DNA from 2 places in the Rhodoferax ferrireducens T118 genome. Region 1 is predicted to be linked to the other one. Evidence: riboswitches for the same ligand, from Rfam matches in the RefSeq annotation. Region 1 holds a riboswitch; the other holds the start of a gene.
The links. A riboswitch is a leader RNA that binds a small molecule or an ion and turns the genes downstream of it on or off. The one in region 1 is predicted to bind thiamine pyrophosphate.

Region 1 (7,926 bases):
TTTGGCCTGTCATACCGTCGACAAAAAATTGGTGGGTCCGGCGTATCAGGATGTTGCGAAGAAATACGCCGGTCAAAAAGACGCGGCCGGCAAGCTGGCAACAAAAATCATGAAGGGCGGCTCTGGCGTCTGGGGTGCGGTGCCGATGCCGGCCAATACGCAGGTCAACGAAGCGGAAGCCAGAAAACTGGCAGAGTGGGTTCTGAGCCTGAAATAAGTTGCCGAATCGATTGTTCCACGGCACCCGCGCGCAACGCCCAGCATCTCAAAGCGCGGGCTCAGGCGCCATAGCCGAGAGCCTGTCGTTGATCTTGGCTTGCAGACTATTGGCCATGACCTCAGGATTTTCAGCGGCCACCAGGGCACGTACCACCGCAATCGATCCCACGCCGCAGTTCAGCACGTCCAGCAGTTTGCTGGCGTCAATTCCCCCAATCGCCACTTTGGGGTAGTCACGCATCAGCCGGGCATAAGCACCCAGTCGTGCCAGGCCTTGCGGTGGTGTCAGCATGCGTTTGAGCGTGGTGGCAAACACCGCACCCATGGCGATGTAGCTCGGACTGTAGTGATCTGCCCGCAGCATCTCGGCGTAACCGTGACTGCTCAGACCCAAACGCAAGCCCGCCGCCCTGATCTTTTCCAGGTCTGCTTCGACCATGTCCTCCTGCCCCAGATGCACGCCATAGGCCCCGGCATCGATGGCGGCTTGCCAATGGTCGTTGATAAAAAGCCGGGCATTCGTGCCTTTGACCGCCATAACCGCAGCGCGTACTTCACGGGCAATGACCACCGTGTCATCGGATTTGAAGCGCAGTTGAACGGTGGACACGCCAGCGCGTGCCATACGCCCCACCCAGACCGCATCGGGCAGGACCGCGTACAGGCCCAATTGACGCGGGCAAGCCGCAAACGCAGTTGGGCGCGGCCAGGCCTGCATACTGAAATCCTCAGGCTGGTCGGGCCAGACCGTCACGTCAAAATGCCCGGTGCGATCAGTCTGGTTTTGCCAGGCCAGTGCCACGCATTCGGCATCCGCCTCAATGAAACCGAGCGCCAGGCAGGCGCTTTTGGCGGCGCGGTAAGCCGCTGCATCACAGGTGAAGGTGGCGGTGGCTGCGCGCTGCGATGTGCCGGCGCCAGGCGCCAAAGCGAGATCGGCGTGGGCCGTGACGATGGTCTGCACCATGCTGTCATGCTGGCTCATGTAGCGGCTCCAAGCTGATGCCAAAAGGGTGTGCCCAGCACGGGGGTGCTGGGCTGCGCCGCCTGCTGCTCGGGCATGGCGCCGCTTAAATATGCAGTGCGTCCCGCCTGGGTGGCAGCGGCAAAAGCTCCTGCCATGGCCACGGGGTCTTGCGCCAGGGCCACGGCGGTGTTGAGCAGCACGCCGTCAAAACCCCATTCCATCACCTGGCAAGCGTGTGATGGCAGGCCCAAGCCGGCGTCCACGATCATGGGCACGCTCAGGCGCTCACGCAGGGTGCGCAGCGCGTAGGCGTTGATGGGGCCTTTGCCGGTGCCAATCGGCGCCGCCCACGGCATGATGGCCTGGCAACCTGCGTCCACCAGGCGCTGGCACAGCACCAGGTCTTCCGTGCAATACGGCAGCACGTTGAAGCCCTCCTTGATCAGCTGGCTGGCCGCCTGCACCAGATTCAGGGTGTCAGGCTGCAAGGTGTAGTCGTCGCCAATGAGTTCGAGCTTGATCCAGGGCGTCTCAAACACCTCGCGTGCCATCTGCGCGGTCGTGATGACCTCCTGCATGCTGTGGCAACCGGCGGTGTTGGGCAGCACCGGCGTACCCAGTGTTCTTAGCAGTTCCCAAAACCGGTTAGGTGTATCCGGGTCGCTGACGTTTTGTCGCCGCAGCGATGCGGTGAGCATGGCCGGCTGGGCCAGGCGCAGCGCCGCCTCCAGAATGCGTGGCGAGGGGTAACGGGAGGTGCCCAGCAACAAGCGGCTGTCAAAGCGCTGGCCGTACAGCAGCAATGGATCGGCGCTGGGGGTATCTGCGCTTGAATTCAGGGAGGTCATTGACATGGTGAAAATTTTCTAAAACGTTCCGGGACCCCTATCCGCCAGTGACCGGTGCAATGATGTCGATCCGGTCGTCGCGCTGCAGTCGGGTTTGGCTGTAGCGGGTATGGGGCACAAACTGCAGGTTCACGGCCGCCGCAAAAGGCGCCCGCGCTTGCAGCAACTCAATCGCATCGGCCAGTGTGGCACCCTCAGGGAGAGTGTGCCGGGTCTGGTTGATGATGACGTTCATGGCAATTGGTGGATCGACAGGGCAAAATCGTTCGCCAGCGGCGATGCGCCGGTTTCAAACAGTTCCAGCGCCACATCCAGCAGGGCCGGGGCCATCAGGTAGCCGTGGCGATAGAGGCCGTTGATTTGCATCACGCGCGGGCCCAACTGGCGGATGCAGGGCAGGTTGTCGGGCAAGGCTGGGCGGCACTGGGCGACCAATTCCACAATGCGCGCCTCGGCAAAACCACTGTCCACCGTATAGGCGGCGCCGAGCAGCTCCAGCGCTGAGCGCACGCTCATCGGTGAGAGGTCATCGGACTCAATTTCGGTGGCGCCGACCAGAAAATAGCCGTCTTGTTTGGGCGCAATGTAGATCGGGTAGCGCGGATGGAGCAGTCGCGTGGGGCGCGACAGTTTCACGTGCGGCGCCAGCAGCGTGATGATCTCGCCGCGCACGCCACGCAACGCGGACCACTGCGGGTGCGCACCCAAGCCCCGGCAGTCAAATACCCAGTGGGGCTGCCCCGGCTGCCCCGGGGAGAAGTCGCTGAGGACGCGTGGACTGTTCCAGTGAATCGTCACCTGCAGTCGCTGGAGTTGATGCAGCGTGGCGGCGAGCAACTGGTGGTTGTCCAACTGGCCTTCGCCCGGCAGGTAGAGGCCTTGTGAAAAATGCGCAGCCAGACAGGGCTCCAACCGAGCGATGCCCGACGCATCCAGCGGCTGCGCTATGGGCAGCGTTGGCAGGCGTTGCGCCGTGGCATCAAGCTGGCGTGAAAAGCGTGTTGCCTCAGCCACATCTTGCCGATGCCAGACCACCATCGTGCCCTGCTGCTGAAAGAACACCGGCTCATCGAGTTGCGCAATCAGCGCAGGCCAGCGGCCGAGCCCGTACACGCCCATTTTCACCACCGGGTCCTCGGCGACGGCCGACTCCGCCAGCGGTGCCAACATGGCTGCCGCGGCACGGGCCGCCGAGTTCAGCGCCTCGGGGCCACCCGCATCAAATAATTCAAGCTGGTGACCTGCACGGGCCAATTCACACGCGAGCAAGCGCCCCATCAGACCGGCACCCAAAATAACGATGTTCATGCGGGTTCTCCCAATTGATTCATAGACACGTTGGCGCGTGTCAACCAGGCCAAGCCAAAGGTCAGTGCCAGCGTGGGTAAGGCAGCACCCCATTGCGGCGCCCATTTCGCCAGCAAGTGATAGACCGCAATGCCAGCCAGCCACAGCAAAGCGGCACTGAAGTCCACCTTGCGCTGCATTGGTTGCAAGCGCACTGAAACACCGCTCAGGCGCCCCAGAATAACCCCGTACAGCGGCACAAAAACCGAGCTCAACAACAACAAAAACGGCTCCAGACTGTGCATCGGCAACACCAGCGCCAGGCCCGTGCACAGCAACGCCAGCCCGAGCCCCCATTGCCGCACCGTCCATGACGACTTGATGCTGTGCGCCGACACCGCGCCAGAGTAGACGTCGCCATAGGCGTTGTCAATTTCATCCACCAGGATCAGGCTCAGCGCGATCAGCCCGCCCTGTGCCAGCAGCAGGGCGCTGACCAGATTGACATCGGGCTGCGCCACACTGACCACCATCACGCCGAGTGCGTAACACCAGATGTTGGCCAGCGCGTAGCCGAGCCAGGTGCCGCTCAGGGCGCTGCGGCCTGACTTGCCGTAGCGCGCATAGTCGGCCACCAGCGGCAGCCATGACACCGGCATGGCGATGACCAGGTCCATCGCCGAGAGCATGCCCATGCTGCCATCGCCCTCTCTGGCCCAAAACGCTTCAAGCCCCTTGCTGTGCAGTTGGCCGCCAAACTGCCAGGTCAGCCACAACAGCGACGCAATCACCAGCGGCAGGCCGACCCGGCTGATGACTTTTCGCACCAGCTGCGTCATGGAGCCTGCCAGCAGCAGCGTCAGCACCGCGCCCCACAACAGCGTGGTGACGACGATGCCGCCCGTGCCGTCCAGCGACAGACCCAAAGATTGTTGGGCGATGGCGGCCGTGCCGTCGCGCATCACCACCAGCTCAAAGGTGGTCCAGCCGATGAGCTGGGCCAGGTTCAACAGCACCGGCAAACGTGCAAAGTAACTGCCATAGGTGGCGTGCATCAGGCCGGCGCTGGACAGGCCGCTGTCGCAACCCAGCTTGGCCGTCCAGGCCAGCAGGCCGGCGCCCAGCAGCGATCCCAGCACAATGGCAATGACCGCATCACGGCTGCCCACGGCCGGCACCAGGTAAGCGCCGACCTGCATCACCAGCAGGCCCACGCCCAGGCTGAACCAGAGGGAGGCGTGGTCGTGCCAGCTAAAGACCCGCTCAGCGGTCCCCACTGGCGTTAAAGCCTGGTTGACCTGGTCGGTGAAATTTGTATTTGCCATCTATTTGCTCCATGCAAAAAAGTTGGCAGGTTGGCTGAATCTGAAAACGCAGTTGTGTCAGCAGAGAAGGCGGTGACACCTATGTTCAGACTTGCTTCCCTGCGCGAGGATTACCTCAGTCAGGTTCAAAGGGACTTTCTCAGTCACCCGCTTTCATTAAAAGCCTGGCAACACCCCTAGCGAAATGCGCTCCAGCGAAAGAGCGCGATGCAGATTCTACTCAGTCAAACACCGGCGACTCTACCCCCAACACTTTGTGCAGCTTCGGACTGGTGGTGGTGTACTGCAAAAAGACCTTTTTTTCGGGCGAAATGATCGGCATGGCGCCAAAGGCGGCGAGTGCGCATTCATGAAAGCCACTCAAGATCAGTTTCTTTTTGCCGGGGTAGATGTTGATATCGCCGACGGCAAAAATACCTGGCTCGCTGGTTGAAAACTTCTCGGTGTCCACCTTGAGCTGTTTGCGCTCGATGTCCAGACCCCACTCGGCAATGGGGCCGAGTTTGGGCGACAAACCAAAAAATACCAGTAACACATCGAGCGGCACGACACGGGTGACGCCGTCAGCACCGGTGACTTTGATGCCGGTCAGCAGGCTGTCCTGGGCTTCAAAGCCGGTGACTTGACCCACGATGAACTGCATCTCCAGCGCGTCGCACAGTTCGCGCATCTTGGCCACACTCGCCGGCGCCGCCTTGAAGCCGTCGCGACGATGGATCAGGATCACGCTGGCGGCTTTGTTGGGGCCGTCCTTGACAAAGTCCAGGGCCCAGTCGAGGGCGGAATCGCCGCCACCGACGATGACCAGATTCTTGTCCGCAAAATCGGCCGGGTTGCGCACGCGGTAAAACAATTGCGAGTCTTCAAACACCTCCAGGCCGTCAACCTTGAGGGTGCGCGGCTGGAAGGCGCCCACGCCTGCAGCAATGAAGATGGTTTTGCTCAGGAAGCGTGTGCCCTTGGAGGTTTCTACAAAAAAACGTCCGTCGCTTTGTTTTTCCACCACCGTGACTTCCTGCCCGTAGTGAAAGGTGGCACCAAACGGCGCAATCTGTTTCAGCAGGTTTTGCGTCAGCTCCCGGCCGGTACAGACCGGCACCGCCGGAATGTCATAAATCGGTTTGTCCGGATAGAGCTCAATGCACTGACCGCCGGGGTAGGCCAGCGAATCGACCACGTGGGCCTTGATTTCGAGCAGGCCGAGTTCGAACACCTGAAACAGCCCGACCGGGCCGGCACCGACGATCACAGCGTCGGTTTCTATGGGGTCTTGATGGTTGCGCACCGGCGGGTCAACGAATCAGATACGGCAGCTTGCCGGTCTTGTCTTTCCACTCTTCGGCCTCAGGCAGCGCGGGCTTGCGCTTGGTGATGGTTTTCCAGCCTGGTAACTTGGCCAGCTCGGCGTTGATTTTGGTCATGTGCTGCTGATCTTTGGGCACGTCTTCTTCGGCGTAGATGGCGTTGACAGGGCACTCGGGGATGCAGACGGCGCAGTCAATGCACTCATCGGGGTCAATGGTCAGAAAGTTGGGGCCCTCGCGAAAGCAATCCACGGGACAGACATCAACGCAATCGGTGTACTTGCATTTGATACAGGCTTCAGTGACGGTATGTGTCATGTTGTGTTTTTCGACAAGGTGGGTGAAAAGCAGTGATTTTATTGGGTTTCAAGATCGATTGATCCAAATTGACCTTGCAGGCCACGGGATTACTTGAACGGAGTCAATTGATCAGCACCGCGCCCGAGGTTTTGTGCGAGGCCGTGTCCACCAGCACCAGCGCACCCAGCACCCGGGACTGGCTGAAGGGCCGCGCCGCTATCGGCTCTTGCAGCAGCAGCTCGACATGGCCGATGGCATTCGCGGCCAGCGCCGTGGCGGCTTCTTCGGCCAGGGTGTTGATGTCGAGCTTGTGCACGATGCGCTTGATCCGGGCTTTGACCCAGCGGTGCCCATGCAGCGCCCAATAAACGCGACCCGCGACCAGCGGCTCGTCGTCCATCCAGGCAACGGTGACCTTGAGTTCGCGGCTGGGTGCCAGGCTGGCGCTGGCTGGCACGGTATCGAAATCATCCTCGGCCATCGGGGTCTCTGTTGGAGCAGGTTCAACCGCCAGCAGCCAGTCGCCGCGCGACACATCGACCTCACGGTCCAGCACAATGCCGGCGCTGTGCCCGGCGGCCACCGCGCCGGGTTGGCGCGTGTGGCCCAGCACCTGTGCAATGCTGGCGCTCTGGCCGCTGGGCAACAGTTTGACGGTTTGCCCGACCTGGGCAAAACCGGTGGCGACACGGCCCCAAAAGACACGCCGACCCTGCGAGGTGTCGCTGCTGGAGGAGAATTTTTCGACCCACTGCACCGGAAAGGCCAGCGGCAAGGCGGTATCCGCCGGGGTCACGGGCAACAATTCCAGAATGTCGAGCAGACTCGGGCCGCTGTAGCCGCACCAGCCCTCGGCCGCTTCCACCACGTTGTGCCCCTTGAGCGCAGAAATCGGCACGATCGCCGCCACCTCAATGCCAGCGGCTTGCGAAAATGCTGCCAGCGCGTGGCTGATATTGGCAAACGCCAGTGCGGCCTGGCCCGCCGTCTCGGGCTTGGCCGTGTCTTCCAGCGCATCGAGCTTGTTGACGGCAAACACGATGCTGTTGACGCGCAGCAAGTGGGCCAGCAGCGAATGGCGCCGGGTTTGCGGCAGCAACTCCAGGTTGGGGCTTTGCCATTGCAGTTTGGTGGCATCGACCAGCACCACGGCGGCATCGGCGCTGCTGGCGGCGGTGACCATGTTGCGGGTGTATTGCTCGTGGCCGGGGGCATCGCCAATGATGAATTTGCGCTGCGCGGTGTTGAAGTAACGGTAGGCCACGTCGATGGTGATGCCTTGCTCGCGCTCGGCCGACAGGCCGTCGGTGAACTGCGCCAGGTCCGCCTCGCCGCTCTTGGAGACGTTGGCCAGTTGGTCCAACAGCACCGAGCGGCTGTCGATCAACAGGCGGCCAATCAGCGTACTTTTGCCGTCATCGACGCTGCCGCAGGTGATGAAGCGCAAGGCCGATTGCGTGTCAATATTTATATCATTTCGGCCGCTAGCCCCCGTGGAATAAGCGCGAGCAGCTATTGAAGTCGTAGTGTCCATCAGAAGTATCCGTCTTTCTTGCGCTTCTCCATCGAAGCCTCAGAGGTTTTGTCGTCCATGCGGGTCGCGCCGCGCTCGCTCACATCGGCGGCCAGGGTTTCGATCACGATGTCGTCCGGCGTCGCGGCCCGGCTTTCCACCG
Region 2 (7,926 bases), 890 kb from region 1:
CGCTGCAGGAGATAGCCAACGGACTGCCCGACAGTTTGCGTGAACCCGAAACAGCTGCCAGGTTGGGGGGGAGATGAATTTACCGTGTTGTTGCAAAACCTAACAGGGCTGCGTGATGACGCCGTCGCGGTCGCTGAAAAATTGTTGCGGAGCCTGGCCATGCCCGTCCAGTTTGACGCCGCGCGGCATGGCTTTTGACGCGGTGCCTGGCGTCTTTGTCGCCAATTGGCGCGTTTGGGGTGCGGTCAAGCGCATGGCTTGGTTTGTGCCCTGGCGCAGGCTTTTACAATCGCAGCAGTTTATTCGCCAAACACCGCATCCCTTCAGAATGTGGTTTTGTGGGCTTCTCCAGACTTGAAACCAGGACTCAGATATGACTTCAACACTTGCCACGGTTCAACCGGGATCTTTCCTCACGCTGCATTACCGCATGGCCGGGCCGGTCGGTGATGTGATCAACACCTTTGACGGCAAACCCGCCACGCTGACGCTGGGCACCGGTGAGCTCTCGCCCACGCTGGAGGCTTATTTGCTGGGCCTGCCCGAAGGCACCCACACCACGTTTGAGCTGCCTGCGGGCACCGCATTTGGCCCGCACAACCCGGCCATGCTGCAATGGCTGGCGCGCCAGGAACTGATCGACATGGGTGAGCCCGATGAAGAGTATGCGGTGGGCGATGTGCTGCAGTTCCCCACGCCGGACGGCAAGGGCAAGTTTGCCGGTTCGGTACAGGATTTCAGAAGCGATGAGAAGGGCGACGCCGTGTTGTTTGACTTCAACCACCCGCTGGCCGGTCGTGCCGTGACCTTTGAGGTGCATGTGATCGGAATTCTGTGACAGCCAGCGCACCCCAGGACATCCTGCTGGCCGAGCCGCGCGGCTTTTGCGCCGGTGTGGACCGGGCCATCGAGATTGTGGAGCGAGCGCTGCAGAAATTTGGTGCTCCCATCTACGTGCGCCATGAAATTGTGCACAACACCTACGTGGTGAATGACCTGAAGGCCAAAGGTGCTATATTTATCGAAGCACTGGATGACGTGCCTGCGGGGGCTACGCTCATATTTTCGGCCCATGGCGTGAGCCGGGCGGTGCAGCTGGAGGCTGCCGCGCGGGGTTTTCAGGTGTTCGATGCCACCTGTCCGCTGGTGAGCAAGGTGCATGTGGAAGTGGCCAAACTGCATAAGGAAGGCTATGAGTTCATCATGATCGGCCACAAGGGACACCCCGAGGTCGAAGGCACCATGGGACAGTTAGAGGGCGGCATTCATCTGGTGGAGAGTGTGCTTGACGTGGCGCGCATCAACCCGGCGCAGACCGACAAACTGGCGGTGGTGACGCAAACCACGCTCAGTGTGGACGACGCGGCTGACATTGCGGCGGCCATCAAGGCACGGTTTCCGAAGGTGCGCGAGCCCAAGCAGCAAGACATTTGCTACGCCACGCAAAACCGGCAGGACGCCGTCAAAGTGATGAGCCCGCTGGTTGATGTCGTGATCGTGGTGGGCAGCCCGACCAGCTCCAACAGCAGGCGGCTGCGTGAAGTGGCGCGCAAGCTCGGCACCGAAAGCCACATGGTCGATGGCCCGGACGAATTGCAGGCGCAGTGGTTTGAGGGTCGCCAGCACGTGGGTTTGACCGCCGGTGCATCGGCCCCCGACATCCTGGTACGCCAGGTGATTGACCGCATCAAGGCACTGGGCGCGGTGTCGGTGCGCAAGATGGCTGGCACGCCGGAGACCGTCAAGTTTCCGCTGCCCAAGGGCTTGCGTCTGAAGGATACCGAGGACCTGGGTTAGCTATTTAGTTTATAGCTGCTTGCGCAATAACAACGGGCGCTCCACATGATTCCCACCGCCGAAGGGCCGCTGACCAACTTGGTGCGTGATGTGAGATTCAACCCGCAACTCATCTGCCTGATAGGCGCTGAGTGCACCGGCAAAACGACGTTGGCAAAAGCCCTGGCCGCGCATTTTTCCAGCCTGTGGGTGCCAGAGCATCTGCGCTCTTTTTGTGACTTGCAGGGCCGCACGCCCAGGGCTGATGAGCAGGTGTTGATCATGCGTGCCCAGTTTGAGCAAGAAGAGCAGGCGGCAGCACTGGCCCGGCAAACGGCTTGCCCGTATGTGCTCTGTGACAGTGCGCCGCTGCTCACCGCGATTTACAGCGACTTTTATTTCTCCGACCCCTCGCTTTTTGAGTGCGCCCATGTCTTGCATACCCGCTATGCCTTGACGCTGCTCTTGCAGCCAGACATGCCGTGGGTGTCTGATGGCCTGCAGCGTGACGGTGACCCCGCGCGGGCCGCCATTCACGCCAGGCTGCGGCACGAGCTTCACGCCATGCGCCACCCGTGTATTGAGGTGTCTGGCTCGGGTGACCGCCGACTGCAGGCCGCGATTCTTGCGGTTGAGACACTCACAAGCTGAACATGGGCCCCGCGCTGGCTGCAAGCGCCGCGCCCGTGCCGCTTGAACTGCATCATTACAATGGCGAGTTCACCGGGGGTGTCCGTTGCAAGATGGTCTGAGAAATACCCCACTCACCTGATCTGGATCATGCCAGCGTAGGGAGCGTGAAGGTTGGCCTTCATCCCGGCGTTTTGTGCGTTGGCGCATCGAAAGGCTTTGCCATGAACCGTCGTCTTTTCACGCTGGCCGCCACCGCGCTGGCTGCGTTCTCGCTGTCAACCCAAGCCCGTGCGGCCGATGAACTGCGCGTGATGGTGCACAGTTCTTTTTCACTGCCCAAGCCCCTGCTGGCGCAGTTTGAAGCGCAAAACGGCATCCGGCTGGCCATCATCAAGGGCGGTGACGCGGGTGAAATGCTCAACAAGTTGATTTTGACCCGTGCCCAACCCATCGCCGATGTGGTGTTTGGCATTGACAACACGCTGGTGGGCAAGGCGCTGGCCGCTGGTGTGCTGGAGCCTGCGCTGCCCCAGACCGCCGAAGCGCCCGATGCCAATCTGGGGGCTGCGCTGGCGGCGGTGGACTATGGCTTCGTGACCTTGAATTACGACAAAGCGGCTGTGGCCAAACGCGGCATCAGTTTGCCGAAAACCTTGCAGGATTTGACGCTGCCCGCCTACAAGAACTGGTTGGTCACACCCAACCCCGCCACCAGCAGCACCGGCTACGCCTTCATGTTGGCCACCATTTCCGCCATGGGCGAAGAGCCCGCCTTTGCCTGGTGGGCGCAGATGCGCGGCAACGGCCTCAAGGTGGTCAAGGGCTGGAGCGAAGCTTATTACACCGACTTTGCGCGTAACAAGGGTGCCTACCCGCTGGTGGTGAGTTACGCCACCAGTCCGGCCGCCGAGGTGTTTTACAGCAAGGAAAAAACGCCAGAGTCGCCCACGGCGAGCCTGAACCTCAAGGGCGGCGTTTTCCGCCAGGTGGAAGGTGTGGGCCTGGTCAAAGGGGGTGGCCAGCGGGCGACGGCTTTGAAGTTTGTCGATTTTCTGCGTTCTGCCCCCGTGCAAGAGGCCCTGCAAACGGCGATGTGGATGTACCCGGTGCAGGCCAAAACCCCGCTTGCGGAGGTGATGCGCCACGCCGCCGAGCCGACCGAGTTTGAAGCCCCGGCGACCCAAGTGGTAGCCGGCAAGGGTGCGCAGTGGGTCGCACGCTGGACCAAAGTGGTGCTCAAGTAGCGCGGCAGTCGATGTCGCCCGTCGCCTTGCCTGGCTGGTTGCGCCGCAGCGTTTGGCTCGGGCTGCTGCCTGCTGTTGCTTTGCTGGTGCTGCTGATTGCGCCGCTGGGCCGGCTGGTGCTGGCCGGGTGGGCGGGTGATGTCAGTTTGACCGGTGCAGCCGCTACCGAGGCATGGTCGTTTTGGTTGCCCTGGCAAGACGATTACCTGCGCTGGCGCGTGCTCTGGTCGCTCGCGCAAGCGGGCATCACCTGCGTGCTGGCATTGGCGTTGGGCTTGCCGCTGGCGTGGGTGCTGGCCCGCTTTCAGTTTGCGGGACGTACGCTGGTGCTGCGCTTGTTGATGCTGCCGTTTGTGGTGCCCACCCTGGTGGCGGCTCTGGGTGTGTTGGCGCTGTGGGGTCCGCGCGGCGTGCTCGGTGGCTGGCTCGGTGTCAACCTGCACAACACGCCCTGGCTGCTGCTGTACGGCAACCTGTTTTTCAACCTGTGTCTGGTGGTGCGCGCCGGGGTCGATGCGCTCGGCCAGGTGAATGCGCGCCAGGTGGCGGCGGCACGCTCGTTGGGCGCCACGCCGTGGCGGGCGTTTTGGCGGGTCGAGTGGCCGTCGATCGCGCCGTGGCTGATGTCGAGCTTGTGCCTGGTGTTTTTGTATTGCTTTGCCGGCTTTGGCCTGGCCCTGGTGCTGGGCGGTCAGCGTTACGCCACTGTGGAGGTGGAGATTTACACCCTGGTGGCACACGAGCTGCAACTGGGCCAAGCCAGCGTGCTGGCGCTGTGGATGCTGCTGCTGACGGGTACGGTGGCGCTGGTCTATGCCCTGCTTGAGAAACGCCTGGCGGCTCCCGGCCGCGTGGAACCCATTGCGCGCAGGCCGCCCCACGGCATGGCTCAATGGCTGGCCTTGCTGGCGGCGCTCGGGGTGCTGTTTGTGATTTGCGCGCTGCCCGTTCTGGCCATCGTCTGGCGCGCGCTGGATGCAGGTTGGGCCACTTGGGTCACTGTGCTGGATGCAGAGGTGCGTGGCGCTCTCTGGAATACCTTGCGCTTTTCTGCGCTGGCCTTGGCTGTGGCGACGCTGTTGGGTGTGCTGCACGCGCTGGCTGCAGAGCGCTCGGTGCCCTGGCGCGCCGCGGCATTTCTGCCGTTTGTGGTGTCACCGGTGACCGTGGCGTTTGGCCTGCTGTTGTTGTACCCGAGTTGGACGGCCAGTTTGCCCCTGCTACTGGCAGCCTACGCCGTGCTGGCCTACCCCTTTGTCGCCAAATCCTTGTCAGCCGGTTTGGACAGCCTGCCCCCGCATGTGCTGCACGCTGCCCGCACGCTGGGTGCCAGTCCGCAGCGTACTTTTTGGCGTGTCACCCTGCCGCTGTTGCGCCCCGCTTTACGCCGGGGCATGGCGTTTGCAGCCGCCACGGCGCTGGGTGAGTTTGCGGTGACGCTATTCTTGTCGCGCCCCGAGTGGGCCACGCTCACGACCTTGATTTACCAGCGCCTGGGTCACCCGGGGGAGAGCAGTCTGGATCAGGCCATGGTGCTGGCGTGCCTGCTGATGCTGTTGGCCTTGTTGGCGTTCTTGCTGATTGAGTGGCCGGCGGCCGATCATCACGATCGCAGGCGCTCACCGGCAAGTGCTGTGGCTGTGGGGGCGTTTCTTCATGCTTGAGCTGCGCCATATCAGTCAGAACTATGGTGATCGGGTCCTGCTGCAAGACATCAACCTGCAAGTGGCTGCCGGTGAAATTGTGGCCCTGCTGGGGCCATCGGGCAGCGGCAAGAGCACGCTGCTCAGCATCGTGGCGGGCTTGCAACCGCCACTCAAGGGCAGCGTCTGGTTTGATGGCCAGGACATTACCCGGGTGCCGCCCGAGCGGCGCCACTTTGCCCTCATGTTCCAGGACTTTGCGCTGTTTGCGCACTTGAATGTGCTCGATAACGTCGCTTTTGGGCTGGTGGAGCAGCGGCTTGCCAAATCGGACGCGCGCGCGAGAGCAGCGCGGATGCTGGAGCGTTTTGGTCTGCTTGATCATGCCCGGCACAAGGTGTGGACGCTCTCGGGCGGTGAGCAGCAGCGTGTCGCGCTGGCGCGGGCCCTGATCACGAATCCGCGTGCGCTGCTGCTGGACGAGCCGTTTTCAGCCCTGGATGCCGAGCTGCGCCAAGGCTTGCGCGAGGAATTTTGCCGGCATATTGCCGCCGCCGGTATGGCCACGCTGCTGGTGACGCACGACGAAGCCGAGGCCCGCGCCATGGCCGCGCGCGGCGTGCGACTGGTGGACGGGCAATTGCGGGCCGCGTGGTAGCAATTTCAGGCAATCCAAGATACAAAAAATTTACAATCTTGTCATGCTAGACATCACCACCCTCCGAAAAGACCTCGACTCGGTTATTGCCCGTCTCGAGACCCGTAAATCACCGCAAGCCTTTCTCAATGTGGACACCTTCAGGACTTTGGAGGCCGAGCGCAAGACGATTCAGATGCGCACCGAAGAGTTGCAGGGCAAGCGCAATACCTTGAGCAAACAAATTGGCCAGCTCAAGGCCAAGGGCGCAGCCGGTCAAGCCGAGTCGGATGCAGTCATGGCCGAGGTGGCGGGCCTGAAGGCTGAGCTGGAAACCTCCGCAACCCGGCTGGAACAAATTCAGCTGGAGTTGCAGGCGCTGTTGCTGGGCGTGCCCAATTTGCCACACGAGAGCGTGCCGGTGGGCGCGGATGAGCATGGCAATGTGGTGGTGCGCAGCTGGAGTCCCGACGGCAAGGGGCCCAAGGCGTTTGATTTTGAGGTGAAAGACCACGTTGATATCGGCACCCCGCTGGGGCTCGACTTCGAGTTGGGCGTCAAGCTCACCGGCGCCCGCTTCACCGTCATGAAGGGTCTGATTGCACGCCTGCACCGGGCGCTGGCCCAGTTCATGCTGGACGTGCAAACCCAGGAACACGGCTACACCGAGTGCTACACGCCTTACATCGTCAATGCGCAAAGCATGCGCGGCACCGGACAGTTGCCCAAGTTTGAAGCCGACTTGTTTGCCGCCAAAAAAGGCGGGCAAGAGGCTGAAGCGGCGCCCGACAACAGCGCACTTTATTTGATTCCGACCAGCGAAGTGCCGCTGACCAACTTTGTGCGCGACGTGGTGTTGGCCGAGGCCGAGTTGCCGGTCAAGCTCACCGCACATACGCCGTGTTTTCGCTCCGAGGCTGGCAGTGCCGGGCGCGACACGCGTGGCCTGATTCGCCAGCACCAGTTTGACAAGGTCGAGATGGTGCAGATCGTGCACCCCGACAAGAGTTACGAGACGCTGGAACAGATGACCGGTCACGCGGAAGCTATTTTGCAAAAGCTGGGTCTGCCCTACCGGGTGATGTCCTTGTGCACCGGCGACATGGGCTTTGGTGCCAGCAAGACCTACGATCTGGAAGTCTGGTTGCCGGCGCAAAACACCTACCGTGAAATCAGCTCGGTGTCGAACTGCGAGGCCTTCCAGGCACGTCGCCTGCAAGCGCGCTTCAAGAACGCACAGGGCAAGAACGAGCTGGTGCACACCCTCAACGGCTCGGGACTGGCGGTCGGGCGCGCGCTGGTGGCGGTGTTGGAAAACTACCAGAATGCCGATGGCTCGGTCACCGTACCGCAGGCTTTGCGTCCTTATGTGGGTGGCCAAAAAGTTCTGGGTGCCACCGCCATGAATGACATGGATATGTAGCTTGCCATGAACCTGCGCCTACTGCTGCTCATCGTCCTAGTGACATTGAGTCTGCCAGGCCAGGCAGTGGAAACCTTGCGCGTATTGACGTGGCCTGGCTACGCCGACAGTGATCTGGTCAAGTTGTTTGAGAAGCAACACGGCGTGCGGGTCGAGGTGAGCTTCGTCAGTTCCGATGATGTGCTGCGGCAAAAGATCAGCGCGAACCAGGGCGGCGACTTCGATGTGTTTGCGGCCAACACGGCCGAAATGCAGCACTACATCAACGAGCGACTGGTGGTGCCGTTGCGGCTTGCCAATATTCCCAACACGGCGCAGCAGTTACCCCGCTTTCGCAACCTGCAGAGCATTCCGGGAATCACCCGTCTGGGTGAGGCCTATGCGGTGCCGTACACCTATTCGGAAATGGGGCTGATCTATGACCGCAAACAGTTTGTGCAAGCGCCCACCTCGCTTGCTGCGATGTGGGATCCCAAGTACCAGGGGCGGGTGCTCGCCTTCGATACCAGTAGCCACAGTTTTTCGATCGCTTCAATGGTGCTGGGAGGAAATCCTTTTCGGATTGAAGAT

Region 2: it holds a riboswitch for thiamine pyrophosphate, as region 1 does, so the genes downstream of both, RFER_RS16435 (thiamine ABC transporter substrate-binding protein) here and RFER_RS12445 (purine-cytosine permease family protein) in region 1, are expected to answer to the same signal.

Annotation. Positions count from the first base shown of each region.
Region 1 covers NC_007908.1:2,707,876-2,715,801, reverse strand. The annotation lists gene RFER_RS12470 (c-type cytochrome) at 1-217, shown strand, start outside; gene RFER_RS12465 (thiamine phosphate synthase) at 266-1,204, opposite strand; gene RFER_RS12460 (thiazole synthase) at 1,201-2,040, opposite strand; gene thiS (sulfur carrier protein ThiS) at 2,072-2,269, opposite strand; gene RFER_RS12450 (FAD-dependent oxidoreductase) at 2,266-3,342, opposite strand; gene RFER_RS12445 (purine-cytosine permease family protein) at 3,339-4,646, opposite strand; TPP riboswitch at 4,726-4,834, opposite strand; gene RFER_RS12440 (NAD(P)/FAD-dependent oxidoreductase) at 4,867-5,931, opposite strand; gene fdxA (ferredoxin FdxA) at 5,939-6,268, opposite strand; gene RFER_RS12430 (sulfate adenylyltransferase subunit 1) at 6,372-7,784, opposite strand; gene cysD (sulfate adenylyltransferase subunit CysD) at 7,784-7,926, opposite strand, start outside.
Region 2 covers NC_007908.1:3,593,814-3,601,739, reverse strand. The annotation lists gene RFER_RS24180 (hypothetical protein) at 100-249, opposite strand; gene RFER_RS16450 (FKBP-type peptidyl-prolyl cis-trans isomerase) at 374-838, shown strand; gene ispH (4-hydroxy-3-methylbut-2-enyl diphosphate reductase) at 835-1,797, shown strand; gene RFER_RS16440 (AAA family ATPase) at 1,843-2,427, shown strand; TPP riboswitch at 2,492-2,589, shown strand; gene RFER_RS16435 (thiamine ABC transporter substrate-binding protein) at 2,631-3,653, shown strand; gene RFER_RS16430 (ABC transporter permease) at 3,665-5,317, shown strand; gene RFER_RS16425 (ABC transporter ATP-binding protein) at 5,310-5,954, shown strand; gene serS (serine--tRNA ligase) at 5,998-7,356, shown strand; gene RFER_RS16415 (extracellular solute-binding protein) at 7,363-7,926, shown strand, end outside.